Regions from separate parts of the Shewanella sp. POL2 genome, predicted to be linked through region 1. Evidence: riboswitches for the same ligand, from Rfam matches in the RefSeq annotation. Region 1 holds a riboswitch; the other holds the start of a gene.
The links. A riboswitch is a leader RNA that binds a small molecule or an ion and turns the genes downstream of it on or off. The one in region 1 is predicted to bind cyclic di-GMP.
Positions count from the first base shown of each region.

Region 2: linked by a shared signal. The riboswitch ahead of gbpA (N-acetylglucosamine-binding protein GbpA) and the one ahead of SHEWPOL2_RS01755 (glycosyl hydrolase family 18 protein) in region 1 are both predicted to bind cyclic di-GMP.

Region 1 covers NZ_AKZL01000004.1:24,889-32,760, reverse strand. The annotation lists gene SHEWPOL2_RS01755 (glycosyl hydrolase family 18 protein) at 1-2,577, opposite strand, end outside; cyclic di-GMP riboswitch class I at 2,686-2,773, opposite strand; gene SHEWPOL2_RS01750 (ROK family protein) at 3,252-4,043, opposite strand; gene SHEWPOL2_RS01745 (aminopeptidase P family protein) at 4,405-6,222, shown strand; gene SHEWPOL2_RS01740 (HD domain-containing phosphohydrolase) at 6,294-7,541, opposite strand.
Region 2 covers NZ_AKZL01000008.1:72,359-80,230, reverse strand. The annotation lists gene SHEWPOL2_RS03540 (S46 family peptidase) at 1-1,000, opposite strand, end outside; gene SHEWPOL2_RS03535 (aromatic amino acid transport family protein) at 1,219-2,394, opposite strand; gene gbpA (N-acetylglucosamine-binding protein GbpA) at 2,976-4,451, opposite strand; cyclic di-GMP riboswitch class I at 4,576-4,669, opposite strand; gene SHEWPOL2_RS03525 (TMEM165/GDT1 family protein) at 5,075-5,629, shown strand; gene katB (catalase KatB) at 5,708-7,168, opposite strand; gene SHEWPOL2_RS03515 (YgjV family protein) at 7,530-7,769, opposite strand; gene SHEWPOL2_RS03510 (hotdog fold thioesterase) at 7,822-7,872, opposite strand, start outside.

The sequences.
Region 1 (7,872 bases):
CCAAACGGACGCGACACCGGGCACATCTCCCTTAGTCCACCATTTTGCCTGCCACTTGCGACCTTTATAGTTAGTGGTCGCGCCGCCGTTGTAGGCTACGCCCGCATCCCAACCTAACTCAACCTGACTCAACAATTGCCATTGATCGGCGGTTCTTGAGGGCGTATTGCCTTGAGTCCAGTATTTGGCCTTCCACACCAATTGATTATGACTAACGGTATTGCCCGTGTTGTAAATACTGGTCGCATTCCAAACGGGATAATTTGCCGCGTTGGGGTCGGTAGCATCACATTGCCCCCCCGTCACCTTAGGCGTTACAGTTAAGGTCAAGGTAGCACTGGTATCTAACGCACCATCAGAAACTAATACACTCACACTATACTGAGTCGATTGAGAAACACTCGGCGCCGTGATCACAAGGGTGGCACTGTTTTGTCCGCTCGCCGCAAGGCTGCTTGGCACTGTCCATGCGTAGGTGAGGCTATCGCCATCTGCGTCGGTCGCAGTCGCATTGATACTCACCGATTGCCCTGCTTCAACTGTCACGCTCGCAGGCACATTCACCACAGGCGCTTGATTAGGTGTATCTGCCTTATGGGTAATGGTCACAGTATCCGTTGAGGATAAACCTTCAGGGTCAGTCACTTGCAAGCTAAACACATACACGACATCGGACTGCGTCGCTGACAACAGCACCGAGGCATTCGCTAAATCTGCGTTGCTAATCACTAAACTTGGGCCTGAAACCTGTGTCCATTGATAACCTAAAACTGCGTTTTCAGGGTCACGCGAACCACTGCCGTTAAGTTGTACATCCACTGCGCCTGTGACAGCCACATCTGCGCCCGCATTTGCGATAGGTGATCTATTCGCTGGCGGAGTGGTTCCCTCGCCATGGCCTAAACCTTCGTGCATGGCATTGAGAATATCGCCATTATCGGCATCCAATTCCCACGCAAACACCCCACCTAACTGATTTGCCAGCACATACTGACCTTTGGCTTTCACCGAACGCGCATCGTCGAAAGTGATTAAGTCACCTGTAGATGCATTAAAGACAGAAGGCGCTTCTGCGGTTTCGTCATAGGCATAACTCCAACCAGCCCCCATGTAATCCTTGGCAATTTGGCGATAATCAACCACTCCGGCTTCCCAAGTGCCTTTGACTTTACCCGTCGCCGTGCCAGTGAATGGATTGTTACCACTATAGCCACTCACGCCAGTCCAGCCTCTACCATACATGGCCGCACCAACCACAATCTTACCTGGCGTGACACCTTGCGAGAGCAATGCTTTAACACCATTATCTGTGGTATAGCGAGTATTTGGATCCCAGCTTGCCTCGTAGAGATTGGTTTGATGGCCGAGTTCAGTATTAGTCCAGCCACCGTTAAAGTCATAACTCATCAGGAAGATATAATCCATATACTGCTGTGCAGCCTGATAATCAACTTTCGCAATCTTGTCATCGCCCGCACTGATAGCAGAGGTAAGTTCATAGGTGCGTCCGGTTTCAGCACTCAACTCATCGAGCATTGCCCTTAATTCGCGCATTAAAATGACATAGGTTTGACCATCATTGGCGTTACCTAAGCTTGGATTTGCGCCGCTGCCGCCGGGGAATTCCCAATCAATATCCACACCATCAAAGAACTTCCAAGTATGTAAAAACTCTTTCACCGAAGCCACAAAGGTATCGCGCTTGGTTTTATCCCCTAAAAAGTAGAAGGGATCAGAGAGCGTCCAGCCACCAACGGACGGGAGGATCTTCAAATCGGGATAGGCTTGCTTTAATGCCATCAATTGGCCGAAGTTGCCTTTGTAGGGATCGGAGTAATCACTCACACCCGCCTGCGGCATTTGCACCGCCGCCCAAGGGTCGTGAATCGCCACTTTAAAATCAGCACGGCCAGCACAGGCACGCTGTAATGCCTCAAAGCTACCCTCAATTTCTTTTAAACTATCATTGATACCATTGCCACCACAAATCGGGGTAAAGCCATATAAAATATGGGTTAAGTTTTGCGCGGGGATCTTATCGACAGGGAATTTCCGCTCATAAACGCCCCACTCTACGAAATACCCCCCGACCACTTTGCCCGATTTATTCGCGTAGGGACGATTGTTTTCCTTTAAAGGCGCATTCAGTGGGACTAGATGGCTGCCATCAGTATCAGCAACGAGGATTTCTTTAGCATCGCTTTTTGTACAACCGTCACTGTTACACAGTTGCACTTGCATCTGATAACGACCACCTTTACTCACCTTAAAATTTGCGGTTCCAGAAACACCTGATGGCCCTTCCCACACAGGGCTGCCATTGAGTAAAACCTGAGCTTTATCACCTACATTGCCATTCCACAGATTCCAACTTACCGACACATCGGCGGCATCTTTAACCGTCACTAATTGGTTATAGGCTGAGGCGGCTTGATTCACCTCGATAATGGCAAACTTGGTTTCCCCCCAACCTAAGGTCGGTTTACCGGGGAGCGCTGCAAAGGCTTGGAAACTGGCCGCGGATGCCAGCACCGAGGCCACTAGCATCGCCGAAGTGGAGATTTGAGTCTTAAACATGAGATTTCCCTATTGAGTAAGTTATGCATCAATAAGGCAAACAAAGCGTAGACAGGAAACAACACTCTTAAAACCATGTGCCTACAACGGCAGCATGAAGAAACAACCTGCGGTATCCCCGCTATCATAGGTACTAACAACCCTTAGACCGGAGGCTTTGCGTCCCAATCTTTCGATTGGTTTGCCTTTCACACAAATGACAACGTTGTCATTACATTAATTAGCATATGCCGAGATAGCGTTAAATTGCAACTAAATATTAACAAACAGGCCGTTGTACCGATTATTCATGCAGACTTAGATTTAAAGATAGGAAGAACTTTTGAGTGAAAAAAATTAGCAATTAATTGTATTTAAAGGGATTGATTATGCAATTGAGTCGAATCATCGCCTCGAGTAATCAACAGCAAAAACAACACAAAAATCGAAATTCTTAAGAAAGAGGTTATGCAGGGCGCTGTTCGATAACTCGTGTAAACAAAAATGCGGTCATCGAACAAGGTGATATGCAGAGTGCACTGCAAACACACAAATCCGATGGCCGCATGCTGTTGTTCTCGACCTAATCTGAACCAATATCTGAATCAATATCAGCGTCAGTAAGCCAAGATTAATCGCCTGAACGAACTTATCACGCCTCAATCTTGACCAATTCGCATCTCAATCAAAAGCCGTTAGGCGGCGTCCTTCGAGTAATCCCTAGCCAAGATCACTGATAAACCACGGCAAACTAAGGTTTCCATATCATCTACACGATTAATCTTCATTTCGGCTAATGGCGCACTCAAGGCCATGCGTCTTAAACTATCCAGACATCCTTTATAGTAAGGTGCGCTGTTCATCATGCCGCCCGCTAACCAGATCCGATTAGGATTAAAGAGATTTACCGCCCACGCGAGTCCCATACCAAGATAAGTACCTGCACGGTATACATCATCAGCAGTAGAAATCTTACGACTACGGATAGAATCACCACTGGCAAGCTGCTCTAAAGTGAACTCCCCCGACTCTGTCATCACTCGGCAATGCCCTAACTCACCAGCGACGCCAGTTGCACCGGTGTACGCTTTGCCGTTAAAGGCAATCGACATACCGATACCGGTGCCACACATGACTAACAACTCACAGGCATATTTTTCATCACAGGTTGCCTGCATGCCCGCATCGATATCATTGCAGATAAACTTAAGCTGACCTTGGGTTTTCAAGGTATCAAAACTCAACCCATTTAAACCGGGCAAGGATTTACAAGATACCAAACGATTCTGTTGTACAAGCCCTGGTACAGCGATCGCTAAATGGTAATGCTGTAAATCATAATCCCGTTCCAACGCCGCGATTTGATTATTTAAGTCTTCAATTTTAAAGCCTTCACCCGTGGGGATTTTATATTGTTCTGTATGCCCCTTGAGTTGAAGTTCGAACAGGGCTTTGCTACCGCCCACGTCTATTGTTAATGTTTGCATCGCCAACTCCACTGATACATGTGCTCCCCTCTGACCCCGAGCGGAGATGGCGAATGTTAGCATAATGGGTCAATATTAGCGATTGAATAAAACTTAAGTAGCTAATTTGTAAGAATTAGTCATGATTCCAGAGTGATTAAGATAACAATTCAATTTGAGAATTCGCCTAAGATCACACCCCTTGTTACCGCTAAGTGATGCCTAAAAAACAAAATTGTATACAAAATCCTTTATTCCATACCTTGCAACTTCGTTGCTGAGCTTGCGATAATCGCTGTCAATTTGCATCCTTTTCGCCAGCATTACCCATGATAATTTGGCAGCCTACCTTTGTAGCCCATGCCATCAATTTGGAGCCCCTATGTCGTTACCTTCGTCGTCACAACCATTGCAATCAAATAAGATTGCCAACCGTCTTACCGCCATTCGTAGCGAGCTAGCAAACGCCAACTTAGACGCCTTTATTATTCCGCGCGCCGATGAGTATTTAGGCGAATATGTGCCAGAGCACAACGAGCGTCTTTATTGGGCGACGGATTTTACCGGTTCAGCCGGCATGGCCATTGTCCTAAAAGACAAAGCCGCCATTTTTACCGATGGTCGTTATACGGTACAAGTGCGTTTACAGGTCGATGCAAACCTCTTTAGCTATGAAAGCCTGACAGACACTCCGCAAATCGAATGGTTATGCGACACGTTACCCGCAGATTCACGTGTCGGATTTGATGCCCGTTTACACACCTTAGCCTGGTTTGAAAACGCCAAAGCGACGTTAGCGAAAGCCCAAATCGAACTGGTGGCAGTCGAACAGAATCCGATTGATAAGCACTGGCAAAATCGACCTGCACCGTCGAGCGCAGCTGTCACCTTATTTAGTAATGAAAGTGCGGGTAAGACCAGCCTGCAAAAACGGACCGAGATTGGCGCACTAGTCAAAAAAGCCGGCGCCGATGTCGCGCTGATCGCTGCTTTGGATTCTTTCTGCTGGCTGCTCAATATCCGTGGCAACGACGTGCCGCGTCTGCCTGTAGTGCTCGGCTGCGCGCTACTTCACGCCAATGGTGATATGCAGCTGTTTACCGATTTGAGCAAACTCCCCGAAGGCATTGAGGAACACGTTGGAGCGGGTGTGAGCTTTAACAGTGAAGCCGCCCTTGCCGATACCTTGGCAAGTTTGCAGGGCGTGAAACTGCTGGCCGATCCCAACTCTGCTAACGCTTGGGCGCAAAATCTTGCCCGCGATGCTGGCGCCAAATTGATTGCCGGTATCGACCCAGTCTCTCTGCCTAAAGCCCAAAAAAATGCCGCCGAATTAGCGGGCATGCGCGCCAGCCATATCCGTGATGGTGTCGCTGTCAGTCGTTTTCTTGCATGGCTCGATGCCGAAGTCGCGGCTAATCGTCTGCACGATGAAGCCACTCTTGCCGACAAGTTAGAGAGTTTCCGCCTCGAAGATCCCAAGTATCGCGAGCCAAGCTTCGACACTATCTCCGCCGCTGGTGCCAATGCGGCCATGTGTCACTATAACCATAACAATGGCACGCCTGCGATGATGACGATGAACAGCATCTACTTAGTGGATTCTGGCGCTCAATATCTGGACGGCACCACGGACGTCACCCGCACCATCGCCATTGGCGAAGTAAGTGATGAACAGAAAAAGATGGTGACACTGGTACTTAAAGGCCATATCGCCTTAGATCAAGCCCGCTACCCTAAAGGCACGACAGGCCAACAACTCGATGCTTTTGCCCGCCAATATCTGTGGCAACATGGCTTTGATTACGACCACGGCACAGGCCATGGCGTCGGTCATTTCCTGAGTGTGCATGAAGGCCCACAGCGCATCGGTAAAAATCTTAATGCTATCGCCTTAATGCCTGGCATGGTGTTATCAAATGAGCCAGGTTATTACCGCGCCGACAGTTTTGGCATTCGCCTCGAAAACCTAGTGGTAGTGCAGCATTGCGAAGCCTTAAAGGGTGCCGAGCGTGAAATGTATGAATTCGATGCCCTAACGCTGATCCCCATGGATGCCCGCCTTATCGATAAGAGCCTGTTAACCCAAGGCGAAATTGACTGGTTTAATGCTTACCATCAGAAAGTGTTTAATACTTTATCGCCATTAATGTCAGGCAGTGAGCTTGAGTGGCTGACAAAAGCAACACAAGCTATCTAACCCCCACAGGTAAATCTCATTAAATAAGCCCAAGACGATTGTCTTGGGCTTATTGTTTTCGCCTAATAAAATCACACCATCTTAGGCTGCGCTACAGTCGACTGGGGATCATCCAGCAACGAAGCTTTTGAAAGCACCTCAAACTCGGTATGAATTTGCATAAAACAATCGACTAACACAGGATCAAAATGTTTGGCTCGGCCCTCAAGAATCATGGCTTTGGCATCTTCATGAGTAAAAGGACGCTTATAGCAGCGTGGCGATGTTAACGCATCATAAACATCGACTAGAGCGACAATTCTTGCGGATAAGGGAATATTTTCTTCTTTTAATCCAAGTGGATAACCACTACCATCCCATTTTTCGTGGTGTCCAGAGGCAATATCTCTACCCATTTTGATAAAGGTGCATTGGGGAGCATACTCTAACAAACTGGCCAGAACCTGCCCCCCAATAACGGGATGCGCCTTAATTTGTTCAAACTCATCTGGAGTTAACCGGCCTGGTTTTAGCAAAATCGCATCGGCAATGCCAACTTTGCCTATGTCATGCAAAATTGCCGATAAGCTAATATCTTGGATAAAGTCTTCATCTAATTCTGGAGGCGAATTGTCAGCCAACATTCGCTGGGTAGCGAGCATTTTTGAGTATTGCCGCATTCTCAACAAATGCGCTCCGGTTTCATTATCTCGATATTCAGCAAGCTTAGCTAAACCCAGTACAGTCGCTTGCCGAGAAGCCAGAGTAGAATCGAGGGAGGAGGTTAACTTGCCTAAGAGATAAGCAATAGTCAGGGTTACCATCGCATTGGTTACGAGGAAATTGATTGAAACAACAACCCAAATGCCAGTGCTATATCCTTGAGTAACGGGCCAAATCAGCCACTGATAATGATACGCCACCCCAATCAAAATTAAGCTCACACCATTTAAAACTTGGGCGTATATGCTCGCCTTAGTGCCTAAAAAAATGTTACTCAGCGGAGGGAAAATAAATAGCCAGAAAAATCCAGCGCCTGACGGCCCTATCGCAATAAGAAATCCAACACCAATGGCATAGGCAAGCAAACATCCTAAACTAAATCTAAGCCGATCAGAAAAATGAGGATAAAAAAGCAATAAGACTAATAAGAAATATGCAAAGGTATCAAAAATCGCCATGCCCCATAAATCGGCAGCAATACAAAGATAAACACTGGTGAAATACACAGGCACACACAGGATCGCAAGAAACCCAAATAACCGTTTAAAAATCACTCGGCGCCAATGAGTTAAACCTGATGTATAACGAGCAAAGTCACTCGGCAGTGCTCTTGCCATAAAAATCCCTTTGCAATCAAGTACTACCTTTGGATGATTTAAAGCCTAAGTTCACAATTTATCGACCTAGGTCTCGCAATTTTATTTAACAAGATTATGACTTGCACAAAACCAATTAAATGCGGACTAAAACCCATAATGCTTAAAAATGTGTTCACATTACGACTGCCTGCTGACATTTATGAAATTAAATTTGGCTCCTTCTACCAAGCTAGCGCTCGCCGAAATAAGGAATGAAGTGTCATTCTTTTATTCAAATAACGAACGGTTCTTAAGACTGAGTAAGCGTAAATGCTTGCCATAAAACCCATTTAGGCAGCATTTATTTATC
Region 2 (7,872 bases), on a different contig from region 1:
AAAACTCGATCATCGAAGTGAAGTTTTTTGCATAATTAGCTAGACCCGCGATTTGGCTTTCGTACTTAATCCGCTCATCGCTGCCCTCTGGCGCAGTTGCTTTAATGATTTCAATAAAGCGCTCACGCAGCATTTTGCCTTCGGGATAAGCCCACTCAAACTCATTTTGAACTTCAGTCGCGGTGCGGTATCTGTTAGTGCGGCCGGGGTAACCCGCTACCATCACAAAGTCACCTTCACTCACGCCTTTGGCTGATACTTTTAAGAAACTCTTTGGCTCATAAGGCACGTTGTCAGCGCTAAATTCTGCGGGTTTACCATTTTTAGACACATAGGCGCGGTAGAAAGAATAGTCGCCCGTATGACGTGGCCACATCCAGTTATCGATATCGCCACCGTATTTACCAACGCTGCCCGCAGGATTGTAGACTAAACGCACGTCGCGGATTTCTAGCTGTTTAACCAGATAGTATTCCAAGCCACCGTGGAAGCTATACACCTGGCAACGATAGCCTTCGTCTTTTTCACACTCGGCAACGAGAGCTTTCTCTTGGTTTTCAATCCCTTGATAAAACTCACGGCCCGTTTTGTTTTCTATCCCAGCTTTAACGCGTTCAGTAACATTGGTGACATCTTCAGTCACATATACCCGAGAGCCAGGGGCTGCGGGTAATTCATCGGCAAAGGTTTTAGCTAAAAAACCGTCCTGTAACAGGTTTTTCTCAGCAGTAGAATTGTATTGAATCGAACCATAGGCGCAGTGATGGTTAGTCACCACTAAGCCTTTGGGTGATACAAAAGATGCCGTACAGCCACCAAGGCTTATCACGGCATTCATCGGGAATTCGGTAAGTTTAGAGATTGATTTAGCATCAATTTCTAAGCCTTTCGCTTTGAGTTCATCGGCCATTGCGGGCAATTGATGGGGCTGCCACATACCTTCGTCAGCATGGGAAGCAAAACTCGCCGCCACAGCAACTGAGAGTAACCATTTTTTCATTGTCTTAAGTCCGTTTTGATAAAGAAAGCCGAGCGCTTGCGAGGCTATTTCTACGTATGATGTGAATCACTTACCCGACAGCCAGAAAGTAAAAAGTCAGGCACAGAGCCTGACTTTAGCATATCGCACGCACTTTATAACAGACTCAGAAAAATTCGCTTACAAAGCAAATACATTAACTAAGCACTACAAGTTTAAATGCGTTCAATTGCCGCAGTTTAAAGTGCGACAAATAGCTGAGCACCAATAATGATTGCTCCCAACAGACCTGCAAGTCCAAGGGCAAATATTCCACCTGACACTTGGTATCCTTGGGGCACAGCTTGGCGTTGACGTAACGCCATCACAATCGGCAGAAAAATAATCATCACCACCAGCGGCACCGCAGCAAAGCCTAATACGGCAACAAAGCCTTCGGGCACATAGAGCGCGCATAACAATGGCGGCACAAAGGTTAATAACCAGGTTTGCGTCCGCCCCAAAAAGGTCTTCTTAGCGCGGGTGAGTTCTGCCACAAAATCATACAAACTTAAGGTCACCCCGAGGAAAGAGGTGATTAAAGCTAAATCCGCGAATAGCGAAATACATTTACTGATCCAAGGCGTGTGTGCAATCTCTTGTAACGCACTGATAAGCGCTGGCAAAGAACCATTAAAGCCACTGATTTCATTGCCCCCCACAGTGCCTAAGGTCACCAACAACCAAAAGATATAACAGGCAAGCGGAATCGTTGAACCTATTAACAATACCTTGCGCAGCGAGGCGGCATCACCGTCTAAATAACGCACTAAAGTTGCAATACACACATGAAAACCAAAGGAGGTAAATACCACTGGGATAGCCGCCATCCAACTGCTGGTCAAGGATTGCGTCATCGCATTGGTTGCCATACTGGAAATACTGACTTCAGGTAATAAAAACAGCACGACAACAATCAGCAATAAAATCATCAATGAAAACAAAAAGCGCGACACTTTATCGACCCAAGCCACGCCTAATGCCGCAAACCCGCCCAGTACTAAGGTGAATAACACCACCGCCAGTTGGTTATCTAACACGATATCAAACATATTTTGCGCTTTGAGCACTAATAGCGATGAGCCACCTGTTAGATACGCCGCCGTTAAGGCAAAGAGTAAGCTAAGGAACGATGCGCCTTGCACCATTTGGCCTTTCTTACCGAGTAATTTGCCAGTAATCGCATGGACATTATCGCCCACACCAGAACGAAGGTTAATCTCAAGCATTAACAATGAGGTATAGGCTGACAGCCCCCAAATAACCACCATCAATAAAATAGCGGGGATCATACCTAACGCAGCCGTGGCTAAGGGTAAGGCTAACATTCCCGCGCCAATGGCGGTTCCCGCGACGATGGCTATCGAGCCTAACATTTTTGAATTCACACAATTATCCTGTTCAAGTATTAATTATTTTTTTAAGGTTTTTGAGTAGATTTGAAGGATAAAGCCTTGCGCACTCTGTGATTAAGCCAACAGCAATCTCAAACGAAAAGCGTCACTAAACTTAAAGCATCCAATCCGATCTCAATAGAGCAGATCAATTGGCCCCAATAGCTTTTGAATATTTCAACCCAGTCGCCATTGAGGCTAACTAAATCGTTTGCAGAAAAGTGACATTAATTTCAACCGTGATTGCCTTAGCAAAACAGCGACAACGCGCGTAATAGAAGATAGCTAGGGACATTAACAGAGCCAATCCCAGTGGGCAAGCCAGTTGTGAACAAAGATAGAAGGTGCGCCTAATGGTAACAACTCAATAGCGCAGTGATAAACGAAAACATACAAACCAACAAAATCGCTACCTTTGTGAAAATACGCCAAATGCGCGATTAAAATCACCTAAAGGTTAATTTGGCCTTTGCAACATCACAAACGCGCTGATAATGGACTTAAACATCTTCCATATGCTTAAGTCCATTCCGTTGAATTTAACAATCACTCAAAATGTTCAATTACAGCTCAGTCCAAGCCATGGTCCAAGAGCTACCTACGCCAGGTTCAAAACCCGTTGCAGTTGGTGACCATTGCACACAATAGCCACTGTAGGGCCAAGGTTTACATTGATAGACTTTACCAGTTTTAGGTTGTAGCACTTTAGTGCCCGCTGCATAGCTTTTTATTCCCTCAGGGAAGATAAAGTCAGCATCCGGTGCAGTGGTTTGATCTTTTAGGAAAAGATCAAAGTTTTGCTGGATAACTTCACCTTGTTTAGGCTCGGCTTTCACTTGTAAATGATAATGTCCTGCCTTAGGGGCAACGACATCCAACACAAAACTCGCGCTGGTATTGTTTACCGCCTGCGTCACATAACCTGCTGCGGTGCCATCGTGGCTAAATAAATAGGCCGAAACCTGCATATCCGCATTGGTGCTCACATCAAAACTGACCTGTGCGGCACCATCAACAATGGTGTAATCATCGGCCAAGGAGGTGACATTAAGCTGATTTCCCGGTGCTGGCGCAATATCAAAGCTCACTTCCACTCGCTCTAAGCCCGACTTAGGCGCGGCAAAAATCTCATTTTTGCCATATACAGGTGAAATCACACCAGCCGCATTCTTCTGCCCCGCCTTAAGTTGTGGTTGCTGGGCATTAATGGCACTGGCTAACAGGAATGGCCAATTTTGCTTAGCACCTTGGGTGGCATCGGCAATGGTAATTTGGGTTTGCTTAGCGCTTTGTTCACCATTAGCATCAAACACCCGCGTCATTACCTTATCACCCGCTTTAAGATCGAGTGACGGATTAATATCACCAATATCGGTCCACTCGCCCGGCACCACAGCGCCTGAGCTCAAGTTTACATCGATGGCATTGTAGAAGCTGTTGGTGGTGTCACCCACTTCCCACACGGCCAAGATAACGTGATAACCCGTTCTATCTTCAGGCACATAACAATTATGAGTCACTAGCTTTGGCGGTTGCACCATGCCACCGTCGATCACACAAAAGGGGGCTAAGTCAAAGCTTGCGCGGCTCAGAGCTTGATTTTGATCCCAGCCTTGACGAGTTAAATAGTAACGCCAATTGCGAGTAACATGGTTAGCGGTAAACTGCCAAGAAAAGTCATTCCAACCCGCTTTGATATCGCGCTTAGACCAACGACTTGGGCTCTGTTCATCCAAAGGAGAAAATGCCCCATTTGCCGCACTAGCAATTTTACCGTCAGCAGGGCCAGACTCAGGGAATCCAGAAGGACCTTCAACACTTTGCGGCTCCCACTGAATGGCGCCACAGTTGACGTTGCTGCCCGTTTTACAGGCGTAGGAGCGAGACTCTGGTGATATAACATAACCATGAGCCGATGCCGTTTGGCTCAGCAACGAACTTCCGGCAGTCAAGGCTAATGCAACTAGGCTTAACTGAGTAAGCTTAGGAATTGCAAATTTAGGGACAGTTGATTGAGAAAAAGCAGTCAGATGTTCCACTTTAATGTACTCCGTAGGGGCCATTCAATAAAAGATTGGCATTGGTATAAAAGTGGTATTTAGGCAAAACAGCATTAAGCAAAGCCGTTTATTTTTTAAAGAATTCAATATATTCGCTGAATTCTACAGCAACCCCGCTATCTTAGTTAACATCCTTTTACAACCTTAGACCGGAGGCTTTGCGTCCTAATTTTTCAATTAGTTTGCCCAATACGGTGGATCTCAATTGATTAAGTTAACAGGATGTAACTCAAAGACTGAGATGCGGCTAAACTAACAACAAAAGACAACGTTGTCAAAAATTAAATTATTACAATTCAATGAATTACAGAATGTGAATCGGTATTTTTTTGGCACCTGCCAGATTTTATGCTTTTAATCTTGATAAGTTTAACCTTGAAACGGATCGCGACTTGGGTATAATGCCCACCTCGCTTCGGGGGAGTAGCTAACTGGATTTTGAGTCATCAATATCTAGGGTGAACGTCAACATACTTGGCCGCATGCCATGGTGTTCACAGCAAATCATCGATTTGTCTTGCAAGACCTGAGCACAATAACCGCACCTAGGGGTGGACGGTCTATTGTGCTTATGTCAAAAACCACCCCTAAAAGGATCACACTTGGAAGCGTTACTCGCCTCAACCTTTACGGTTGCTATCGCCGAGATTGGCGATAAAACTCAACTGCTTGCCCTCTTACTCGCTGCAAGATTTAAAAATAAAACCGCGATCATTATGGGGATTTTACTCTCAACCCTGTTTAACCATTTTGCCGCTGCATGGCTTGGACAATGGGCGATTAATTGGGTGAGTCCTGATGTAGCGCGTTACTTGGTTGCCGCCTCCTTCTTCGCAATTGCCCTTTGGGTGTTAATCCCCGATAAAGTGGACGCTGAAGAAAGCCGTTTCTATAAAATGGGCCCCTTTGTCGCAACCTTTATTCTGTTCTTTATTGCCGAAATGGGCGATAAAACCCAGATCGCGACTGTCGTGTTAGCCGCGAAATACGATGCCTTAGCCATGGTGGTTGCAGGTACCACTTTGGGTATGTTGCTGGCGAACGTACCAGTGGTGATTGCGGGGCATTTTAGTGCCGAAAAATTACCGATGAAGTGGATCCACAGGGGCTGCGCGATTTTGTTTGCCCTACTTGGGGTCGCAACCTTAATCTATTAATTCAACTAATCAATTGAATTTTAAATAATTAAAAGGCCTGTGATATCACAGGCCTTTGCTATGGGTTAGTAGATTAACTTATAGCCCTAATGCGGTTTGGATCCGTTGACCGTAATCAGCATCAGCTTTTTGGAAATGTGCCAGCATACGTTGCTGTACATCTAAACTCGCTTGACGCAGTGAGCCTGAAATGGTTTCCACTAAGCGGGCTTTTTCATCTTCGCTGAAGATGCGGTACAAATTACCGGCTTGGGTGTAATCATCCTGATTGTATCGGCTGTAACGCGCCGCTTCGCCATCTAAACGCAGTGGTGGCTCAGCAAAGTTTGCCGGTTCTACCAAGGCGCCCGCAGTGCTATTAGGGCCATAGTTTGCTGAAGCATCGCCACCTGTTTGACTGCCATGGTAAGGACATTGAGTTCCCGCCATTGCGCCTGCACGTTGATGATGATTGGCTTTAGCCGCATGTGGACAGTTTACTGGCAATTGGTTGTAATTCGCGCCAATACGATAACGCTGTGCATCGGCATAGGCGAACAAACGTGCCTGTAACATTTTATCAGGTGATGCGCCTACACCAGGCACTAAGTTACTCGGTGCTAAGGCCACTTGCTCGACTTCCGCAAAGTAGTTTTGCGGTAAACGGTTCAGCTCTAACACTCCGATTTCAATTAATGGGTAATCACCATGTGGCCAAACCTTAGTTAAATCAAATGGGTTGATATGGTAAGTGTTGGCATCAGCTTCAGGCATAATCTGCACATTCACCGTCCAACGAGGGAAGTTACCATCGGTGATCGCCACCACCATATCGCGTTGTGATGAATCAGGGTCAATCCCTTTTAACTTATCAGCCTGTTCGTTAGTTAAGTTCACTACGCCTTGCTGCGATTTAAAGTGAAACTTCACCCAGAAACGCTCGCCTTTAGTATTCCAGAACGAGAAAGTATGCGAACCATAGCCGTGCATTTGGCGATAGTTTGCCGGAATACCACGGTCTGACATCAAAATCGTCACCTGATGCATGGCTTCAGGGTTTAATGACCAGAAGTCCCACATCGCTTGTGGATCTTTAAGGTTGGTCAATGGGTTGCGCTTTTGAGTATGGATAAAATCCGGGAACTTAATGCCATCACGCAGAAAGAAGGTCGGCGTATTGTTACCCACTATGTCGTGATTACCACGAGCAGTATAGAAGCGCAGACCAAAACCACGTGGGTCACGCTCTGCATCGGCAGAACCCATTTCACCGCCAACGGTTGAGAAACGCACGAAGGTTTCAGTTTGCTTACCCACACCATTGAAATGGTCAGCAATGGTGTAATCGCTTAAGTCTTTGGTCAGAGTGAAAGTCCCGTATACACCAGTACCTTTAGCATGTACTACACGCTCAGGAATACGCTCACGGTTAAAATGAGCAAGCTTTTCAATTAAATGCCAATCTTGTAGGAGTAAAGGGCCACGCTCACCCGCTGACAACGAGTTTTGATCGTCTGCAATAGGGGAACCGCTCTGGCTGGTTAAATACTGTTGACTCATATCTTGCTCCTTAGTCTTTTTTAGTGTGAATCCAAGATTCAATTAAATCGAAAATAGTAGCCATGGCTTATCTCCTTGGCAGGCGACGTGTTGTCGATGGAGCTAGAATAGAGAAAAGATGAAATCTAATAAAACGATTAATATAGATTTAAATAATCTATTTTAAAGATTAAGACTAAGAAATACTCACTGTCATCACTTAAGTGCAGACAGTATTATTGTTTAATATCTGGAGAGTAAAACCCATTAAAGGGTATCCCCGACTGATGGAAGATATGAGTTTTTACACTGAGGACTAAAATTAAAGGTATGAAAAAATAAGCAGATTGGTTAGGACTTGCATCGAAACCAACCTCCAAACTTACTTTTGGCTTAGCTGCTCACGGTAGATAACAACAAGATAATAAGCATCGATGAGTACAATAAAAAAGTTAACCGCTGCAACAGGATAAGCCTGTATCGCCATCCCATAAGCAACAAACAGTGTAGCCCCCAGCAAATTCAACCAACGTAACTTCTTGATGTTTGACATCATCAAAGAGATAGCTACTACCACAGACGCCAAATAACCAACCCATTCCCAAATCATTGCACTATCCATATTAAAACCTTATTTATCGATTTATACATTGAAACAGGTTGGTTAATCTGCATTAGCGTTTAACTACCGCTGCTGTCATCCGTGAGATACAGGTCAACTCCCC